Regions from separate parts of the Arthrobacter sp. B0316-1-20 genome, predicted to be linked through region 3. Evidence: riboswitches for the same ligand, from Rfam matches in the RefSeq annotation. Region 3 holds a riboswitch; each other region holds the start of a gene.
The links. A riboswitch is a leader RNA that binds a small molecule or an ion and turns the genes downstream of it on or off. The one in region 3 is predicted to bind glycine.

Region 1: it holds a riboswitch for glycine, as region 3 does, so the genes downstream of both, gcvP (aminomethyl-transferring glycine dehydrogenase) here and gcvP (aminomethyl-transferring glycine dehydrogenase) in region 3, are expected to answer to the same signal.
Region 2: it holds a riboswitch for glycine, as region 3 does, so the genes downstream of both, gcvH (glycine cleavage system protein GcvH) here and gcvP (aminomethyl-transferring glycine dehydrogenase) in region 3, are expected to answer to the same signal.

What each region holds. Positions count from the first base shown of each region.
Region 1 covers NZ_JBNHHC010000170.1:79-3,798, forward strand. Annotated here, with positions in the region: partial or broken gene cycA (D-serine/D-alanine/glycine transporter) at 1-1,243, opposite strand, end outside; glycine riboswitch at 1,488-1,592, shown strand; glycine riboswitch at 1,594-1,707, shown strand; partial or broken gene gcvP (aminomethyl-transferring glycine dehydrogenase) at 1,759-3,720, shown strand, end outside.
Region 2 covers NZ_JBNHHC010000014.1:5,019-12,781, forward strand. Annotated here, with positions in the region: gene AC5RW2_RS21895 (gamma-glutamyltransferase) at 1-486, opposite strand, end outside; gene AC5RW2_RS21900 (FadR/GntR family transcriptional regulator) at 663-1,376, shown strand; gene AC5RW2_RS21905 (L-serine ammonia-lyase) at 1,426-2,841, opposite strand; gene glyA (serine hydroxymethyltransferase) at 2,850-4,163, opposite strand; gene gcvH (glycine cleavage system protein GcvH) at 4,172-4,558, opposite strand; glycine riboswitch at 4,999-5,100, opposite strand; gene AC5RW2_RS21920 (peptidoglycan-binding protein) at 5,494-6,255, shown strand; gene AC5RW2_RS21925 (zinc metalloprotease) at 6,263-7,763, shown strand, end outside.
Region 3 covers NZ_JBNHHC010000005.1:130,598-138,360, forward strand. Annotated here, with positions in the region: gene AC5RW2_RS10125 (MFS transporter) at 1-610, shown strand, start outside; gene AC5RW2_RS10130 (mycothiol transferase) at 681-1,193, shown strand; glycine riboswitch at 1,269-1,369, shown strand; glycine riboswitch at 1,370-1,484, shown strand; gene gcvP (aminomethyl-transferring glycine dehydrogenase) at 1,540-4,419, shown strand; gene gcvT (glycine cleavage system aminomethyltransferase GcvT) at 4,436-5,587, shown strand; gene AC5RW2_RS10145 (L-serine ammonia-lyase) at 5,675-7,102, shown strand; gene AC5RW2_RS10150 (hypothetical protein) at 7,099-7,763, opposite strand, start outside.

The DNA of each region.
Region 1 (3,720 bases), on a different contig from region 3:
TCCGGTAGACGATGTAGCTGACCAGGATGATGGTCCAGACGAACATGAACAGCAGTGCGGAGATGGTGGTGACCAGCGTGAAGGCCGCGATGATCGATTCGCCGGCATACAGCAGCACGACGCCGGCCAGCAGGAAGGTGCAGGAGAAGACCAGCGCGTTGCGCGGCACCCGGCGCGGGGACAGGCGGCCGAAGGTCTTGGGGGCGTCGCCTTCATGCGCCAGGCCGAATACCATGCGCGAGGTGGAATATATCCCCGAATTCGCGCTGGATGCCGCGGAAGTGAGGACCACGAAGTTGATCACGCCGGCGGCGATGGCCAGCCCTGCGAGGGCGAACATGCCCACGAAGGGGCTGCGGTCCGCCGAGAATTCCCGCCACGGCGTCACAGAAACAATCACCGTCAGCGCGACCACGTAGAACAGCATCACACGGATCGGAATGGAATTGATGGCCTTGGGAAGGTTCTTTTCCGGATCCTTGGCCTCCGCCGCGGTAGTGCCCACCAGTTCGATGCCCACGAAGGCGAATACGGCGATCTGGAATCCGGCGATAAAGCCCATCGGGCCGGTCGGGAACATGCCGCCGTCGTTCCAGAGGTTAGCGAAGGTGGCCTCGGAGCCGTTCGGGGCGGTGAAGCCGGTGATGATGAATACCAGGCCGACCACGATGAGGCCAACGATGGCGATGATCTTGATCAGGGCGAACCAGAATTCGGTTTCACCGAAGGCCTTGACCGTGGGCAGGTTGAGCCCCAGCAGCAGCAGGATGGCGGCCAGCGCGGGGATCCAGAGCTGGAGGTCCGGCCACCAGAAGGCCACATAGCCGGCGATGGCGATCACGTCCGCGATGCCGGTGACAATCCAGCAGAACCAGTAGGTCCAGCCGGTGAAGAACCCGGCCCAGGGCCCCAGCAGGTCCGCGGCGAAGTCGCTGAAGGACTTGTAATTCAGGTTGGACAGCAGGATTTCGCCCATGGCCCGCATGACGAAGAAGAGCATGAAGCCGATGATCATGTAGACGAAGATGACCGACGGACCGGCCAGTGAAATCGTCTTGCCCGAACCCATGAACAGGCCGGTGCCGATGGCGCCGCCGATCGCGATCAGCTGGATGTGGCGGTTGGCGAGCTGGCGTTCGAGGTGGGGCTCGCCCTGGTGCTGCTCGTTGAAAGTGACCAAGTGGGAGTGGCCCTCCCCGGGAACCGCGGCTTCGGCGTCGGGCGGAATGGGGCGGTTGGACATCGGACTTCTTTCTGTCATCGGATCGATGGGCGCGCGGTGGTGCTAATCGTAAGGACCGGGCATGTCGTCCTTGTTCCGCCTCAGCGCACCTGAAATTCAGTGTGAGTCGGCTCACGAGCGAAAGTCAATTTGGTTGACGTTGCGGACGGTATGGGCGAAGCAGGGGGCGCCATGTAGAATCTTGCTCAAGGATAGGCTCCGGCGTATAGTTGTGAGTCGCATCACCCATAATTGAACATGCCTCTGAACCGCGGCGGGAGAGTCCTGCTGATGCTCAATCCGATCAGCAGGCGCCGTAGGAGCAAATCCTCCCCAGGAATCTCTCAGGCCCCTGTACCGCTGCGGCAAGGCAACTCTGGAAAGCAGTCAGGCGGCCAGCTCGCCGGACTCACCGACGGTGCAAGCGCCGAACCTGTGGAAACAGGTGGCGCGGAATCTCTCAGGTCCAATACAGAGCGGGGAGGAACTCGATCCGATTGGCGTCCCTGGACGCCGGAATACCCTGGAGTTCCCCCATGACGGTTCAATCAACAGAAACAGCCTTCGTCGACCGCCACATCGGCGCCCGCAGCAATGACGCGGAGACGATGCTCAAGCAGCTGGGCTACGCCAGCGTGGACCAGCTTGTCGACACCGCCGTTCCGGCGGACATCCGCCAGAGCGCGCCGCTGAACCTGCCGCCCGCCCGCAGCGAAATGGAAGTCCTTGCGGACCTGCGTGCGCTCGCTGCGAAGAACACCGTGGCCGTCCAGATGATTGGCCAGGGCTACTACGACACCGTGACCCCGCCGGTCATCCTGCGCAATGTCCTGGAGTCTCCGGCCTGGTACACCGCCTACACCCCCTACCAGCCCGAAATCTCGCAGGGCCGGCTCGAGGCCCTGCTCAACTTCCAGACCATGGTCGAGGACCTGACGGCACTGCCGATCGCCAACGCCTCCATGCTGGATGAAGCCACCGCCGTGGCCGAGGCCGTGCTGCTGATGCGCCGCGTCAACAAGGCGCACCAGGACGGCAAAGTCGTCCTGGACCAGGACGTGCTGCCGCAGACCATTGCAGTCGTTAAGGGCCGGGCCAAGGCACTGGACTTCGAGGTTGAGGTTGTGGACCTGTCCGCCGGACTGCCCGAAGGGGACATCGTCGGCATCGTGCTGCAGCAGCCGGGTGCCTCCGGCAACGTCGGCAGCCACGCTGCGGTGATCAAGGCCGCGAAGGCCCGCGGTGCCATGGTGACGGTCGCTGCCGACCTGCTGGCCCTCACTCTCATCACCCCGCCCGGCGACCAGGGCGCCGATATCGCCGTCGGCAACTCCCAGCGCTTCGGCGTGCCGCTGTTCTACGGTGGCCCGCACGCTGCCTACATGGCCGTGCGCACGGGCCTGGAGCGCTCGCTGCCGGGCCGGCTGGTCGGCGTCTCCAAGGACTCCGCCGGTACTGCCGCCTACCGTCTGGCCCTGCAGACACGCGAACAGCACATCCGCCGCGAAAAGGCCACGTCCAACATCTGCACGGCCCAGGCCCTGCTGGCGATCGTTTCCAGCATGTACGCCGTCTACCACGGCCCGGAGGGCCTGAAGGCCATCGCGCAGCGGACCAGCGGCCACGCCCGCACCCTGGCCTCCGTCCTCACGGGCGCCGGCTTGGAGCTCGCCTCGGAGCACTTCTTCGACACCCTCACCGTCCGCGTCCCGGGCCGTGCGGGCGAGGTCATCAAGGCCGCCGAGGCCAAGGGCATCAACCTGCGCAGCATCGACGCGGACCAGGTGGGCATCTCCTGCGACGAAACCACGACGGCGGCACACCTGGCCGCGGTTGCCGGAGCCTTCGGTGTCGACGACGCTGAGGCCAAGGTCCGGGCGGCCGCCTCGGCGACCCCCGGTTTCGAGCTGAAGTCTGACGTCGAACGCACCTCCGCGTACCTGACCCACCCTGTCTTCCACATGCACCGGTCCGAGACGCAGATGCTCCGCTACCTGCGCCGCCTGTCCGACCGCGACCTGGCGCTGGACCGGACCATGATTCCGCTGGGCTCCTGCACCATGAAGCTGAACGCGACGGCGGAGATGGAATCCATCAGCTGGCCGGAGTTCGCCTCCATCCACCCCTTCGCTCCGGATCACCAGACCGTGGGCTGGCGGGAACTGATCGCCGACCTGGAGGCCCGGCTGTCCGAGATCACCGGCTACGCCGGCGTCTCCATCCAGCCGAACGCCGGATCGCAAGGCGAGTACGCCGGCCTGCTGGCCATCCGCCGTTACCACCTGGCCAACGGCGATGACCAGCGCGATGTCTGCCTGATCCCTGCTTCCGCACACGGCACCAACGCCGCGTCCGCGGTGCTGGCGGGCCTGAAGGTCGTCGTCGTGGCCACCGCGCACGACGGCACGATCGACCACGCCGACCTGAAGGCAAAGATCGAGAAGCATGCCGACCAGCTGGCCGGCATCATGATCACCTACCCGTCCACTCACGGCGTG
Region 2 (7,763 bases), on a different contig from region 3:
GGAACCAAACAACGAGGAGACCAGTTCGGCACTTATTCCTCCGGCAGCTGCTGCTTTGACCGCTGCCATCGTCACCGACCGGGACAGCTGATAGCCGCCGGCGAGTTCCGCCGCCCTTTCGAGCAGGGTCGAGGGATCCAGCCGCCCGTACCGCTCGTGCAGGTGCTGCCAGCCCGCGGGGGCTCCGGGAACCGTGAGGGTCGCCGGTCCCCGGGCCGGCATCTTCTCGCCAAACCGATCCCTCATGTCCGCCAGGCGGCCGGCACCGGGGGCTCGGCCTACGGCAAGCACGCACTCGGGCTCTGCATCGGGTTCCTTCACCAGCGCGACCAAATCGCCACCGATGGAACAGTTGTGCGGGTAGACGACGGACAGGACGGCGGCAGCGGCGATGGCGGCGTCGACCGCGCTTCCGCCTTCCTGGAGAACGGCCCACCCGGCCTCCGTGGCCAGATGGTGCGGCGTCGAGATTGCTGCTTGATTCATTGCGGGGGCTTCCTCTGCTAGTTCACAGAACCGGTAGGGTGGTTGGACCACTTTGGGTAGCATAGTGAGGTGAGTCACTAATCCACAAGGTGTGACGCCGGGAAATACACTTTTAATTGCCGGAACTTTGCGGTCAGGGGGACACCCGCTCACCGGTACCCATCGAGAGGACGAATATGCGCAGCCTGAGGCAGGAGCCCTTATTGGTATTCAGCGATCGCGTAGACGTTCTTGCCGAGGCAATTCGCACCCGGATTGAGGACGGCACCCTGAGCCCCGGAGCTAAACTCCCGAGCGAACGGGAAATTGCCGAGAATTACCGCTTGTCCAGGAATACCGTGCGGGAAGCCCTGCGCGAGCTCGAGGCTGTCGGCCTGCTGTATCGCCGCCCCGGCAGCGGAACCTACGTAGCCGACGAACCGCTCTTGGCCTTCGGCTCCTCGTCGCTGACCGGTAGCAGCGGTGCCGGTGACCCGATGAATCACGTCATGGATCTCCGCCTTGTCATCGAGCCGGGGATCGCCAAGCGGGCGGCCATCAGGGCGCGTGGCCAGGTGTCCAAATTGCGGTCGATCCTCGATGCGGCCACCAAAGAGGCGGCCCGCTCCCAGCCCTCAAACGCGGAATTAAGAAAACTCGATCTGGATTTCCACGCGGAACTGGCCCGGCTCTCCCTGAACCCGCTGCTGACCGAATTGCTGGCGATGTCCAACGACCTGATGGCCCCCTCGCGTGCCGACGAATTCCTGACGCTGGAACGCGTTAGGAGCTCTGTGATGTGGCACGGCCGCATTTTTGAGGCTGTTTTGGCGCGTGACGGAGACGGGGCCTTCGATGCCATGGAGGAGCACCTGATCGACATCAAGGGCCACACCGAAAAGGGACAGTGAATACGGGGCAATACAGCCGCCCGCGGGGCTTCGCCGGACCGGGGCGCGGCTAGCACTCGACGACGTTGACGGCCAGGCCTCCCATCGCGGTTTCCTTGTACTTGGAGCTCATGTCCTTGCCGGTTTCGCGCATCGTGATGATGACTTCGTCCAGCGAGACGCGGTGCGTGCCGTCTCCCCAGAGCGCCATCTTGGCCGCGTTCACGGCTTTGGCGGCGCCGATGGCGTTGCGCTCGATGCAGGGGATCTGCACCAGGCCGCCGATCGGGTCGCAGGTCAGCCCCAGGTTGTGCTCCATGGCGATCTCGGCGGCGTTTTCCACCTGCGCGGGACTGCCGCCCATCACCTCGGCCAGTCCCGCTGCGGCCATGGAGGACGCGGAGCCCACCTCGCCCTGGCAGCCGACCTCGGCGCCGGAGATGGAGGCCTGCTCCTTGTAGAGGACCCCGACGGCGGCGGCAGCCAGCAGGAACTTCACGATGACGTCTTCCTTGTCCGCCTGCGTCGCCTTGTCCATGCCCGGCGCGTAGTGCGTGGCGTAGAACATGACCGCGGGGATGATGCCGGCCGCCCCGTTGGTCGGTGCGGTGACGACGCGGCCGCCCGAGGCGTTCTCCTCGTTCACGGCCAGGGCCACCAGGTTGACCCATTCCTGCCAGTACTTGGGGTCCCGGTCCTTGTCTTCCTTGCGCAGCCGCTCATGCCAGGCCGGGGCCCGGCGTCGGACGTTCAGCCCGCCGGGCAGGACACCTTCGCGCTTGATGGCGGAGTCCTTGCATTCCTCCATCACCTGCCAGATGTGGATCAGGCCGGCACGGATCTCCGCCTCGGAGCGCGAGGCCTTCTCGTTGAGCATCATGATGTCGCTGATGCCCAGGCCGGTGTTGCGGCAGTGTTCGAGCAGTACCGCCGCCGTCCGGAAGGGGTAGGGGAGCGTCGCCTGGGCGGCATCCGGCTCCCGGGCCGCCGCTTCTTCCTCGCCGTCGCGGACCACGAAGCCGCCGCCCACGGAAAAGAACGTCGCCTCGTGAAGGACCGCGCCGGCGTCGTCGGTCACCTGGAATTTCATCCCGTTGGTGTGCCGGGGCAGCACGGTGAGCGGATGCTGCACCATGTCCTCGACCCGGTAGGCCAGGACCCGCCCGGCCGAGCCTTCGACCCGCGCGCACAACTGCAACTCGCCGGTCGAGGCCATCTCCGCCAGGCGGGATTCGACGTCGTCGGGCAGGATCTGCTCGGGCTGGAAACCTTCCAGCCCGAGCATCACCGCCGTGAACGTGCCGTGGCCGCGGCCGGTGGCCGCGAGGGATCCGTACAGGTCCACCCGCAGTCCGGCGACCCGGTCCAGCACACCCGTTGACATCAGTTCCCCGGCAAAGACCGCGGCCGCCCGCATCGGACCGACGGTGTGCGAACTGGACGGACCGATGCCCACGGTAAAGAGGTCGAAGACGCCGACGGCCATGATGCTCCTCAGCGCCCTTCGGTGGGCGTGGAAACCGGTGCCAGGTCCGGGTAGAGCGGATGCGCCTGGGCCAGCGCCTCCACCCGGTCCTTCAGGCCGGACAGGGCATTGGCCGGCCCGGCGATGAGGGCCTCGGCAATGATGTCCGCGACCTCGCGGAACGCCTCGTCGCCGAAGCCGCGGGTGGCCAGCGCCGGCGTGCCGATGCGCAGGCCGGAGGTGACCATGGGCGGCCGCGGGTCGAACGGCACCGCGTTGCGGTTCACCGTGATGTCGATGGCGGCCAGAAGGTCCTCGCCCTGCTGGCCGTCCAGCTCCGAATTGCGCAGGTCAACCAGGACCAGGTGCACGTCCGTGCCGCCGGTCAGCACCGTGATGCCCTTCTCCGCAACGTCCTGCTGCGACAGCCGCTCGGCCAGGATCCGTGCGCCCGCCAGCGTACGCTGCTGGCGGTCGGCGAATTCCTCGGAGGCGGCAACCTTGAACGCCACGGCCTTGCCCGCGATGACATGTTCGAGCGGCCCGCCCTGCTGGCCGGGGAACACCGCGGAATTGATCTTCTTGGCGATGTCCGCCTCGTTGGTCAGGATGATGCCGCCGCGCGGACCCGCCAGCGTCTTGTGCGTGGTGGACGTGACCACGTGGGCGTGCGGCACCGGGCTGGCGTGCAGGCCGGCGGCCACCAGGCCGGCGATGTGTGCCATGTCCACCATCAGGTACGCCCCGACGTCGTCGGCGATCCGGCGGAATTCCGCGAAGTCGAGCTCGCGCGGGTAGGCGGACCAGCCGGCGATGATCAGCTGCGGCTGGTGCTCGTGCGCCAGCCGCTCCACCTCGGCCATGTCGACCCGGTGGTCCTCCTCGGAGACGCCATAGGCGGCCACGTTGTAGAGCCTGCCGGAGAAGTTGATCTTCATGCCGTGGGTCAGGTGTCCGCCGTGGGCCAGGTTCAGTCCCAGGATGGTGTCGCCGGGCTTGATCAGGGCGTGCATTACCGAGGCGTTGGCCTGCGCGCCGGAGTGCGGCTGGACGTTGGCGAAGCCGGCGCCGAACAGATCCTTGACCCGGTCGATGGCCAGCTGCTCGATCACGTCGACGTGCTCGCAGCCGCCGTAGTACCGGCGCCCCGGGTAACCCTCGGCGTATTTGTTGGTTAGCACCGAGCCCTGGGCCTGCATGACGGCGACGGGGGTGTGGTTCTCGGAGGCGATCATTTCCAGCCCGGACTGTTGGCGGCGCAGCTCGTTGTCGATCTGGGCGGCAATTTCCGGATCGAGGACACCCAGGTCCGCGTTCAGGCTGGTGCTGGCGACCGCCGTCATTGCCGCGCTCACGCTACTTCACCACCGTTGGCGGAGGCGTACTCCTCGGCGGAAAGCAGCGGGCCCTCCTCCGACACCTGGACGGTGAACAGCCAGCCGGCACCGTAGGGGTCATCGTTGATCACGGCGGGGTCGGCCACGGCGTCGCCGTTGACTTCGATGACCTCACCGGTCACCGGGGAGTAGAGGTCCGAAACGGATTTGGTGGACTCGATTTCACCGCAGGTCTCGCCGGCCGTCACGACGGTACCGACCTCGGGGAGATCCACGTACACGATGTCGCCCAGCGCCTCGGTTGCCACGGCAGAAACGCCGATCCTGGACGGGCCGGAACCGTCGGCGGCCACCCACTCGTGCTCCGCGGAGTATCGTAGTTCGGCGTTGACTTTGCTCACTGTGATGCCTTTCTTAAACACGCTTTTTGTTGAGGAGATGAGAGGAGGTCGCCTCGGCCCCTGTAGTGCACCCGTTTTGTTCGCCTTGACGCTTCGGGGCGGAAGCACGTGCGGACGGCGATCATGGCTTCGCTGAAGCGGTCGCTGGTCGCCAGATCCCCGGACTCCTTGGCTCGAGGATCAGGGCGCGGGCACCGGGAACGACGGGGCGGGAATTAAGGTGGGGCCAGGGCCGGCAACCAAGTCTTTGAGCGATGGCTGCGGAGGACGCGCCGCTGCAGGTCAGAAGTCATGAGGAACTCCAAGATTGGGCCGGCCCGAGGGCTCGGCTGGGATTGGGTTCCTCCCCGCTCTGTATTTGACCTGAGAGATTCCGCGGAGTGTGTTCCGCTTGCACCGTCGGTGAGCCAGGCTGCTGCCTGGCTGCTTTCCAGAGTTGCCTAGCCGCGGCGGTACATGGGCCTGAGAGATTCCTGGGGAGGATTTGCTCCTACGGCGCCTGCCCGGATGGTGTGCGGAGAGGACTCTCCCGCCACGGTTCGAAAGGCATTCAGTTGTGGGTGATTCGCCTCACACCCTACACACAGTGCCGGTAAGAGCCCAAATTCACGCCGCCAAACATCGGGCCCCGTTGCCGCTCCAGGGTTGCGCCGGCCGCCAATTCAAGGTCGCGTCCCGCCGGCCGCCGCTCTCCGAAGGTCCAGCCGGCAGTCACTCGCCGTCCCCGCACATCCAGGGCCGCGTCCGCCTCTGCGCGTGCGGCCGAACGTCGGCGCCTACACAATGAATGGATTCATCAGTATGCTTTGCGTTGATGTCGTCGAGAGGAAGGCTGATGACCGAGGCGCCGGTACCGCCGGGCCGTTGACAAGAATCGACAGGTTTCGACAACGGGTTGGAACGAATGGCGCTTTGCGCCGGAGACGGAGATTTTGATGAGCAACGACATGGGACGCACGCCGCTATCGCCGGAGGAACTCGAATCCCAGTCCGGGACCGCGCTGCCGGACAAGGAAGTCGCGTCCATCCTGGATCTGAATGCCGATCTCGACCTGGCCATCGATGCGGCCGCGCCGATCGACCTGGCCGTCGCGGCGAACGCCAACGTGGCGGCCCCCATCGATGCCGCCGCCTCGGCCAACCTCCTCTCGTCCGGCTCCACGGCGCAGGCCCTGTCCGACCAGGGGGTCATCATCAATCAGGGCATCACCGCCGACGCGACCGCCGAGTCGACCCAGGACAGCACCATCGACCAGGGCAATGACACCCTGGAGGACACCGGGGCAACGGCCGGTTCCGCTGCCGGGACGGGCGCCGCCGTCGGCGATTCCGGCCTTGCCCAGGGCGCCACCGGGCAGGAGGAAACTGCTCCGGCGCTGCTGCCGGACGGGACCCTGCCGGACGGCACCCTGCCCGACACCGGATCCGTCACGGAAGGCCTCGGGTCGACCCTCGACGGGAACCTGCTCAACGTCAACGTCGATCTGGCCGCGGACGCCGATATCGCCGCCCCGATCAACGGCGCCGTGGCCGCCAACGCCAACGTTGCCGCGCCGATCGACGCCGCGGTGGCGGCGAATATCGGCTCGATCGACAGCAACGCCGTCGCGGTGGCGCAGCAGGACGCCATCATCAACCAGCAGATTGACGGCAGCGCCCAGGCCAGCGCCGGCCAGCAGTCCGACCTCGAACAATAGTCCCTGAATGAGCATCAGTCCGAGCCGGCCGCCGGCCACGAGTGACCCGCTGCCCGGCGGCCGGTCGGCTGCCCCTTTGATTGACGTCCCGGCGCTGGCCGACGGCGTGCAGCTCCTCGGACCTGCACGGGGATCCGGCTACCGGGAGCCGCCCGCGCTGGTCCGGCGCGCGGACGGCCAGACGCTCCAGCTCACCCCGCTCCTGTATGCCATTCTGGAGGGCGTCGACGGCTCCCGGAGCCTCGACCAGATTGCCGAGCACGCCGGTGAGAAGTCCGGCAGGCTAATCACTGCCGGAAACGTGCAGACCCTGATCGACAAACAGCTGCTGCCGCTGGGCCTGCTGCGGCTCGCCGACGGCTCGCAGCCCGACGTCAAAAAGGCGAGCCCGCTGCTGGGCATGCGCTTCCGCTACACGGTCACCGACCCCGCGCTGACCCGGAAGCTGACGGCTCCGTTCGCCGTCCTGTTCCATCCGCTGATCGCCCTGCCCGTGACCCTGGCCTTCCTGGCGGCGTGCTGGTGGGTGCTCATGGTCAAGGGCCTCGGTTCGGCAACGCACCAGGCCTTCGCCAATCCCGGCCTGCTGCTCCTGGTGTTCGCCATCACCATCCTCTCGGCCGGCTTCCACGAGTTCGGCCATGCCGCCGGGGCGCGCCGCGGCGGCGCGACGCCGGGAGCCATGGGCGTGGGCCTGTACCTGATCTGGCCGGCCTTCTACACCGATGTCACCGACTCCTACCGCCTGGGACGCGGCGGCCGGCTCCGCACGGACCTGGGCGGCCTGTACTTCAACGCCATCGTCGTGGTGGGCACGATAGGCGTCTGGTGGCTCACCGGCTTCGACGCCCTGCTGCTGGTGGTGGTGACCCAGATCCTGCAGATGGTGCGCCAACTGCTGCCCCTGGTCCGCTTCGACGGCTACCACATCCTCGCCGACGCCACCGGGGTTCCCGACCTGTTCCAACGGATCAAGCCCACCCTGCTGGGGCTGCTGCCCTGGCGGTGGTCCGACCCCGAACCCAAGCTGCTCAAGCCCTGGGCCAGGGCCGTCGTGACCGCCTGGGTCCTGGTCACGGTGCCGCTGCTCCTGTTTTGCCTGGCCATGATGGTGGTCTCGCTTCCCCGGGTCCTGGGGACGGCCTGGGCCAGCATCATGGACCAGCAAAGGCTGCTGGCCGACGCCGGTTCGGACGGCGATGTCGCCGGCATGGCCGTGCGTGTCCTGGCGATCACCGCCGTCGCGCTTCCCGTTCTCGGGATCGCCTACATCCTGCTGCGCCTGGCCCGCCAGCTTGGCACGGCGGCCTGGGCGAAAACCCGTGGCCGGCCGCTCCGGCGGGTGACCGCCATGGCCGCCGCCGCAGCCGTTCTGGCCGGCCTGGCCTGGGCCTGGTGGCCCGACGACGGCGCCTACCGCCCGGTGCAGCCCTACGAACGCGGAACCCTGTTCGATGCGGCGGCTTCCTTCGCCCCGGTGTCACAGGCAGGGCTGGCCGAAGGCGGCG
Region 3 (7,763 bases):
AGCCACCACCACCAGCACGACGGCGGTGCGCGTCTGGCGATCGCCGCTCGCCTGGGGTTTGGCCCTGGTTTTCGCCGGGACCTCGTCCAATACCTTTGCCATGTTCACCTGGCTGCCGCCGTTGCTGGTGGACAGCGGGATGTTGCCGCCGATGGCCGGCACCATGCTGGCCTACTACGCCATCCTGGCCCTGCCGACCAGCCTGCTGGTGCCGCTGATCGCGGCGCGGTTGCGCAATCCGCTGGGCCTGGGCCTGCTCTTCATCGGCTTCTACGCGGCCGGGTACGCCGGCCTGCTGCTCTCGCCGTCGTTCGGTACCTGGCTCTGGATCACCTTGGCCGGCTTGGGGCAGGGCACCTTCGCCCTGGCCCTGCTGTTGGTCAACCTCCGGACCCGAACCACCGCCGGCGCCGGAGCGCTGTCCGGGTTCGCGCAAGGGATCGGCTACACCGTCGCCTGCGCCGGTCCGCTGGCCTTCGGGCTGCTGCGCGACGTCAGCGGCGGCTGGGGTGCTTCCTTCGGTTTGTTGGGCGCCGCCCTGCTTCTCCTGGCGGTCGGCCTGGTCATTGTGGGACGCCCCCGGTATCTGGAGGACTCGGTCCGGAACTGAAGCGGCGGCCCGTTCCGCGGCCAGCCGGGCGCCGGTAGGCTGACGGCAGAGTCCGCTACGAGGAGGCGCCATGAAGTTCAATGACCTGCTGGCCGATGCCTACGGGCGGATCCAGGAACGCGTCCACCATGTGCTGGAAGGCCTGGACGCCGACCAGCTGGCTGCCCAACCGGGCGGCGACAGCAACTCGATCGGCTGGCTGGTCTGGCACCTGACCCGCATCCAGGACGACCACATAGCCGATGTCGCCGGCACCCAGCAGTACTGGCTTGCCGGCTGGTCTGAGCGCTTCGACCTGCCGCTGGCCGAGAAGGACCATGGTTTCGGCCACACGCCCGAACAAGTGGCGGCGGTCCGGGTGGAATCGGCCGACTTGCTCCGCGACTATTACGACGACGTGCATGCCGGCACGCTGGCCTACCTGGCCGGACTCACCGAGGACGATCTGGACCGGATTGTCGACACCCGGTGGGATCCGCACGTGAAGCTGGGCGTCCGGCTGGTGAGCGTGATGGACGACTGCATGGAACACATCGGCCAAGCCGCGTATGTGAAGGGCATGCTCGCCCGCGGGGAAGTCTAGGAGCCGTCACCACCTTGTTGCCCGGGGGCGGCTGGACTACCATTCAAGGAGTTAGAAACAACTGCATACAGCCTTCGACATGCGGCGGGAGAGTCCTGCTGAGCACTAGGTCAGCAGGCGCCGTAGGAGCAATACCTCCCCAGGAATCTCTCAGGCCCCTGTACCGCCGCGGAGAGGCAACTCTGGAAAGCAGCCGGACCGTTCGTGGACCGGCTCACCGACGGTGCAAGCAGGAACCGGCCCCCGTGCCGTCCTGCGGAATCTCTCAGGTTCAGCCACAGAGCGGGGAGGAACCCTTCACTACCGGCATGGCCACCCCATGGCGGAGATTAACTGGAGTTCCTCAATGACGGCTAAAGCCAACCTCGCCACCCGGCCCGGCAGCACTTCCTTCGCAGACCGCCACATTGGCCCGCGCCGGAACGACGCGGAAGCCATGCTTAAGCAGTTGGGCTATGCAAGTGTCGACGATCTCGTGGATGCTGCGGTGCCCGCAGACATCCGCCAGCAGGAGCCGCTTGCCCTGCCCGAGGCGCGCAGCGAAGCTCAGGTTCTGGGCGACCTGCGGGCCCTGGCTGCCAAGAACGTGATGGCCGTGCAGATGATCGGCCAAGGCTACTTCGACACCATCACTCCGCCAGTGATCCGCCGCAATGTGGTGGAGGACCCGGCCTGGTACACCGCCTACACCCCGTACCAGCCGGAAATCTCGCAGGGCCGGCTGGAGGCGCTGCTGAACTTCCAGACCATGGTGCAGGACCTGACCGCGCTGCCGATCGCCAACGCCTCGCTGCTGGACGAAGCCACCGCGGTGGCCGAAGCCGTGCTGCTGATGCGCCGCTCCAACAAGGCCAAGGCCGCCGGCAAGACCGTGCTGGACGCGGACCTGCTGCCGCAGACCATCGCCGTCGTCAAGGGCCGGGCCAAGGCTCTGGACTTCGAGGTTGAGGTGGCCGACCTTTCCGCCGGGCTGCCCGAGGGCGATATTTCCGGCATCGTGCTGCAGCAGCCGGGAGCCTCCGGCCGCGTCTTCGACCATGCTCCGGTGATCGCGCAGGCCAAGGAACGCGGCGCCATGGTCACCGTGGCCGCGGACCTGCTGGCCCTGACCCTGATCACGCCGCCGGGCGAGCAGGGGGCGGACATCGCCGTCGGCAATACCCAGCGTTTCGGCGTCCCGCTGTTCTTCGGCGGCCCGCATGCCGCCTACATGGCGGTGCGCAAGGGACTTGAGCGCTCGCTGCCCGGCCGCCTGGTGGGTGTGTCCAAGGACGACGCCGGCCGCCCCGCCTACCGTCTGGCGCTGCAGACCCGCGAGCAGCACATCCGCCGCGAGAAGGCCACCTCCAACATCTGCACCGCGCAGGCGCTGCTCGCCGTGGTGGCCAGCATGTACGCGGTTTACCACGGTCCCGAGGGGCTGAAGGCAATCGCGCAGCACGCCAACCAGGCCGCCCGCACCCTCGCCGGGGTGCTCACCGGCGCCGGCTTCAGCCTGGCCGCCGACCAGTTCTTTGACACGCTCACGGTGAAGGCGCCGGGCAAGGCCGCGGAGATCGTCGCGGCCGCCGAGGCCAAGGGCGTGAACCTGCGCCACGTCGACGCCGACCAGGTGGGCATTTCCACCGATGAAACAACGACGGCGGAGCACCTCGCCTTGGTTGCGGAGGCGTTCGGCGTGGAGGGCGCGGCCGGCAGGACCGCCGAGTCCGCTGCCGGGCCGCGCTTCGAGCTGCCGGAAGACCTGCTGCGCAGCTCGTCCTACCTGGACCACCCGGTGTTCCACAGCTACCGCTCCGAGACCCGGATGCTGCGCTACCTGCGCCGGCTGTCCGACCGCGACCTGGCGCTGGACCGGACCATGATCCCGCTGGGCTCCTGCACCATGAAGCTGAATGCCACGGCGGAAATGGAAGCGATGACCTGGCCGGAATTCGCCTCCATCCACCCGTTCGCTCCCGCCAGCCAGACGGCCGGCTGGCGCGAACTGATCGCCGACCTGGAGGAACGCCTCGCCGCGATCACCGGCTACGCGGGTGTCTCCATCCAGCCCAACGCCGGCTCGCAGGGCGAATACGCCGGCCTGCTCGCCATCCGCCGCTACCACCTGGCCAACGGTGACGACCAGCGCGACGTCTGCCTGATCCCCGCCTCGGCGCACGGCACCAACGCGGCGTCGGCCGTGCTGGCCGGCATGAAGGTGGTGGTGGTCGCCACCGCACCGGACGGCACCATCGACCACGCCGACCTGCGCGCCAAGATCGACCAGCACGCCGACGCGCTCTCCGCCATCATGATCACCTACCCGTCCACGCATGGGGTGTACGACGCCGACGTGCGCGACGTCTGCGACGCGGTGCATGCGGCCGGCGGCCAGGTCTACATCGACGGCGCCAACCTCAACGCGCTGGTCGGGCTGGCCCAGCCGGGCAAGTTCGGCGGCGACGTCTCGCACCTGAACCTGCACAAGACCTTCTGCATCCCGCACGGCGGCGGCGGCCCCGGCGTCGGACCGGTGGCCGTGGCCGAGCACCTGGTGCCGTTCCTGCCCGGCAACGCCGCGCTGGCCGAACACGAGGGCAAGGGCGTGCCGGTCTCCGCCACCGAGTACGGCTCGGCCGGCGTGCTGCCGATCTCCTGGGCCTACGTGGCCATGATGGGCGCCGAAGGGCTGACCGAAGCAACCAAGAGCGCACTGCTGGCGGCCAACTACGTTGCCAAGCGGCTGGACGAGCACTTCCCGGTGCTCTACACCGGCAACGACGGGCTGGTGGCGCACGAATGCATCCTGGACCTGCGCGAACTGACCGCCCGGTCGGGCGTGACCGCTGAAGACGTGGCCAAGCGCCTGATCGACTACGGCTTCCACGCACCCACGCTGTCCTTCCCGGTGGCCGGCACCCTGATGGTGGAACCCACCGAGTCCGAGGACCTGGAAGAGATCGAGCGGTTCATCGACGCGATGATTTCCATCCGCGGCGAAATCGACCAGGTGCTCAACGGCGACTTCCCGTTGGAGAACAGCCCGCTGCGGCTGGCTCCGCACACCACCGCCGCCGTGGTCAGCTCCGACTGGGACCGTCCCTACACCCGCGAACAGGCCGCCTTCCCGGTGCCTGGCCTGCAGGTGGACAAGTACTTCGCTCCGGTCGGACGGATCGACGGCGCCGCCGGCGACCGCCACCTGATCTGCAGCTGCCCGCCGCCCGAAGCTTTCGAGAACTAGGAAAGGTCTGCACCCTTTGACTACCGAGACCACCACCACGCCCCGGCACACCGCGCTCTACGAGGAACACGAGCGGCTGGGTGCTTCCTTCACCGACTTCGGCGGCTGGATGATGCCGCTGAAGTACAGCAGCGAACTGGCCGAACACAAAGCCGTGCGCAACAGCGCCGGGCTTTTCGACCTCTCGCACATGGGCGAAGTCTGGGTCACCGGCCCGGAAGCCGGAAAGTTCCTGGACTACGCCCTGGTCGGCAAGCTCTCCGCGGTCGCCGAGGGCCGGGCCAAGTATTCGCTGATCTGCAACGCCGACGGCGGGATCATCGACGACCTGATCATTTACCGGCGTCCTGCGACCCAGGACGGGGACCGCTACCTGGTGGTGCCCAATGCCGGCAACGCCCCGACGGTCGCCGCGGAACTGGCGGCGCGGGCGAAGGGCTTCGATGTCGCCGTGGAGGACGACACGGCCAACACCTCGCTGGTGGCCGTCCAGGGCCCCAAGTCGGTGGAGATCCTGCTCCAGTTGGTGCCGGCGGCCCAGCACGCCACCGTGCGGGAGATGAAGTACTACTCCGCCGACGAGGTGAGCTTCACCGTGGACGGAGCGCCGCGCAAGCTGCTGCTGGCCCGCACCGGCTACACCGGTGAGGACGGCTTCGAGATCTACGTTCCGAACATGAACGCCGGCTCGCTCTGGAACGCCCTGCTGGAGGCCGGGCGGAGCGTTGACCTGCTGCCGGCCGGCCTGGCCTGCCGCGACTCGCTCCGGCTCGAAGCCGGCATGCCGCTGTACGGCAACGAGCTCAGCCTGCAGGCCAGCCCCTTCGACGCCGGCCTGGGCGGTGTGGTCTCGCTCAAGAAGGACAGCGACTTCGTGGGCCGCAGCGCCCTCGAGGCACAGAAGGAAAAGGGCTCGGCCCGCAAACTTGTGGGCCTCAAGGGCGCCGGACGGCGTGCCGGCCGCTCCCACTACCCGGTGCTGAAGGACGGCCAGACCATCGGCGAAGTTACCTCCGGCCAGCCCAGCCCCACCCTTGGCTACCCGATTGCGCTGGCCTACGTGGACGCCGAGTACGCCGAGCCCGGAACCCGGGTGGACGTGGACCTGCGCGGCAAGCCGGAGCCGTTCGACGTGGTCGAGCTGCCCTTCTATCGGCGGGAACAGTAGCCGCTCCCGCCACCTAGGCATCTGCCGTCCCCGCGGCCGCGGGGACGGCACCGCCGTACCTCCCAACCCCGAAAGGACAGGGATGACATGGCTGTAGGCGTTTTCGATCTTTTCTCCGTCGGCATCGGCCCCTCCAGTTCCCACACGGTGGGACCGATGCGGGCTGCCGCGGTGTTCGTGCGTGAGGTGGCCGAGGCAGGCCTGCTGGAGAAGGTGGGCGGGCTCCGCGTGGACCTGTACGGTTCGCTGGCCGCCACCGGCCGCGGCCACGGCACCTTCACTGCCGTGCTGCTGGGACTGGAGGGCTTCGAACCGGAGGCGATCCTGCCCCAGCAGGTGGAGGAGCGGCTGGCGGACATCGCCGCGACGGGCAAACTGCAGCTGGGCGGGGAACTGCCCGGCGCCACGGCGCGTCCACTCGAATACGGTGTGCAGGACATGGTGCTGCACCCGCTCACCGTGCTGCCGCGGCACACCAACGGCATGCGCTTCCAAGTGCTGACAGCCCCGGACGACGGCGATGCCCAAGTGCTGCACGAAGCCACCTTTTTCTCTGTGGGCGGCGGATTCATTGTCCGCGACGGCGAAGAGGAAGCAGCCCAGGAAGAACTGGAGTCTTCCAAGCAGCAGCTGCCCTATCCGTTCCGCACCGCGGCCGAACTGCTGGAACACTGCCGCAGCACCGGTCTGGGCATCAGCGACATCATGATGCTCAACGAGGAGGCGTCACGCCCGCGCGAGGAGATCGAGGCCGGGCTGGTGCATATCTTCGACGTGATGGAGGAGTGCAAGGATTCGGCGATCCGCCGCGAAGGCAACCTGCCCGGCGGACTCAACGTCCGCCGTCGTGCTCCCGCGTGGCATGAGCGGCTGCTCAAGGAAGACCCCAACCGGGACCACAAGTTCTGGCAGGAATGGGTGAACTTGGTGGCGCTGGCGGTGAACGAGGAAAACGCCTCCGGCGGCCGGGTGGTCACCGCGCCCACCAACGGCGCCGCCGGGATCATCCCCGCCGTGCTGTTCTACGCCACCCACTACGCTCCCGGCATGGAGCACGCCACGCGCCAGGACAAGGAGCAGGTGGTGGTGAAGTTCCTGCTGACCGCCGGTGCCGTCGGAGTCCTCTACAAAGAGCAGGCCTCGATCTCCGGCGCCGAAGTCGGTTGCCAGGGCGAAGTCGGTTCCGCCTCGTCGATGGCGGCCGCGGGCCTGGCCGAAGTGCTCGGCGGGACCCCGATGCAGGTGGAGAACGCGGCCGAGATCGCCATGGAGCACAACCTGGGGCTGACCTGCGATCCGATCGGCGGATTGGTGCAGATCCCGTGCATCGAGCGGAACGCGATCGGGGCCGCCAAAGCCGTAAACGCAGCCAAAATGGCGCTGATGGGCGACGGCACGCATCGAGTGTCGCTGGACCAAGTGATCGTGACCATGCGCGAGACCGGACGCGATATGAGCGACAAGTACAAGGAGACCGCCACCGGCGGCCTCGCCGTCAACGTGGTGGAGTGCTAGGAAGCCAGTTCTTCCACATCGCGGCCGGACCCGCCGGACCCGCCGGACCAGCCGGGCCCGCCGACAGCCGGCGGGCCGGGCGGCCGCCGCGGCGGCATCGGCGGCCGGCGGGGAACGAGCGGCTTGCGCTCGGCGCCGGGAGTGGGCTGCTCGTGCGAGCCTTGTCTTGACGCCGGGGCGGCATCTGCAACCTGACTGGCGGCAGGACGGTTTTCCCCCGGTCGCATGGGCAAACGTTTGACCGAGGGCTCTGCGGCGTCCCGCAGCCGAACCGTCTGCGAACGCAGCTGGTCGGCCAGTTTGTCGCCTAGCGCCTTGGCCCGGCCGGCAGCGGCAGCCCACGGCAGGGCGGCGATGGCCGGGCCGACGGAGCGGGCCGCAGTTGAAAGCCGATCCGCTGCCGGCCGTCGGTCTGCCGCCGCAGGCCGATTGAGCAGCATGAAGATCGCCGCGAGCAGGCCAACCGGGATCGAGACCAGCACGGCCACGGCACCGGCGTACATCGCCAGGAAGAGTTTGGTAGGGGAGTCGAACATGCCCGCGACGAAGGCGGCGGCCCCCAGCAACAGCCAGAGCCAGAAGACCGCGACGCAGATCAGGGTGGTGCGTGCCCTGCGGTAGGTGCGGAGCGACCGTCCACGCACCGTGTGCTTTGCCGCCT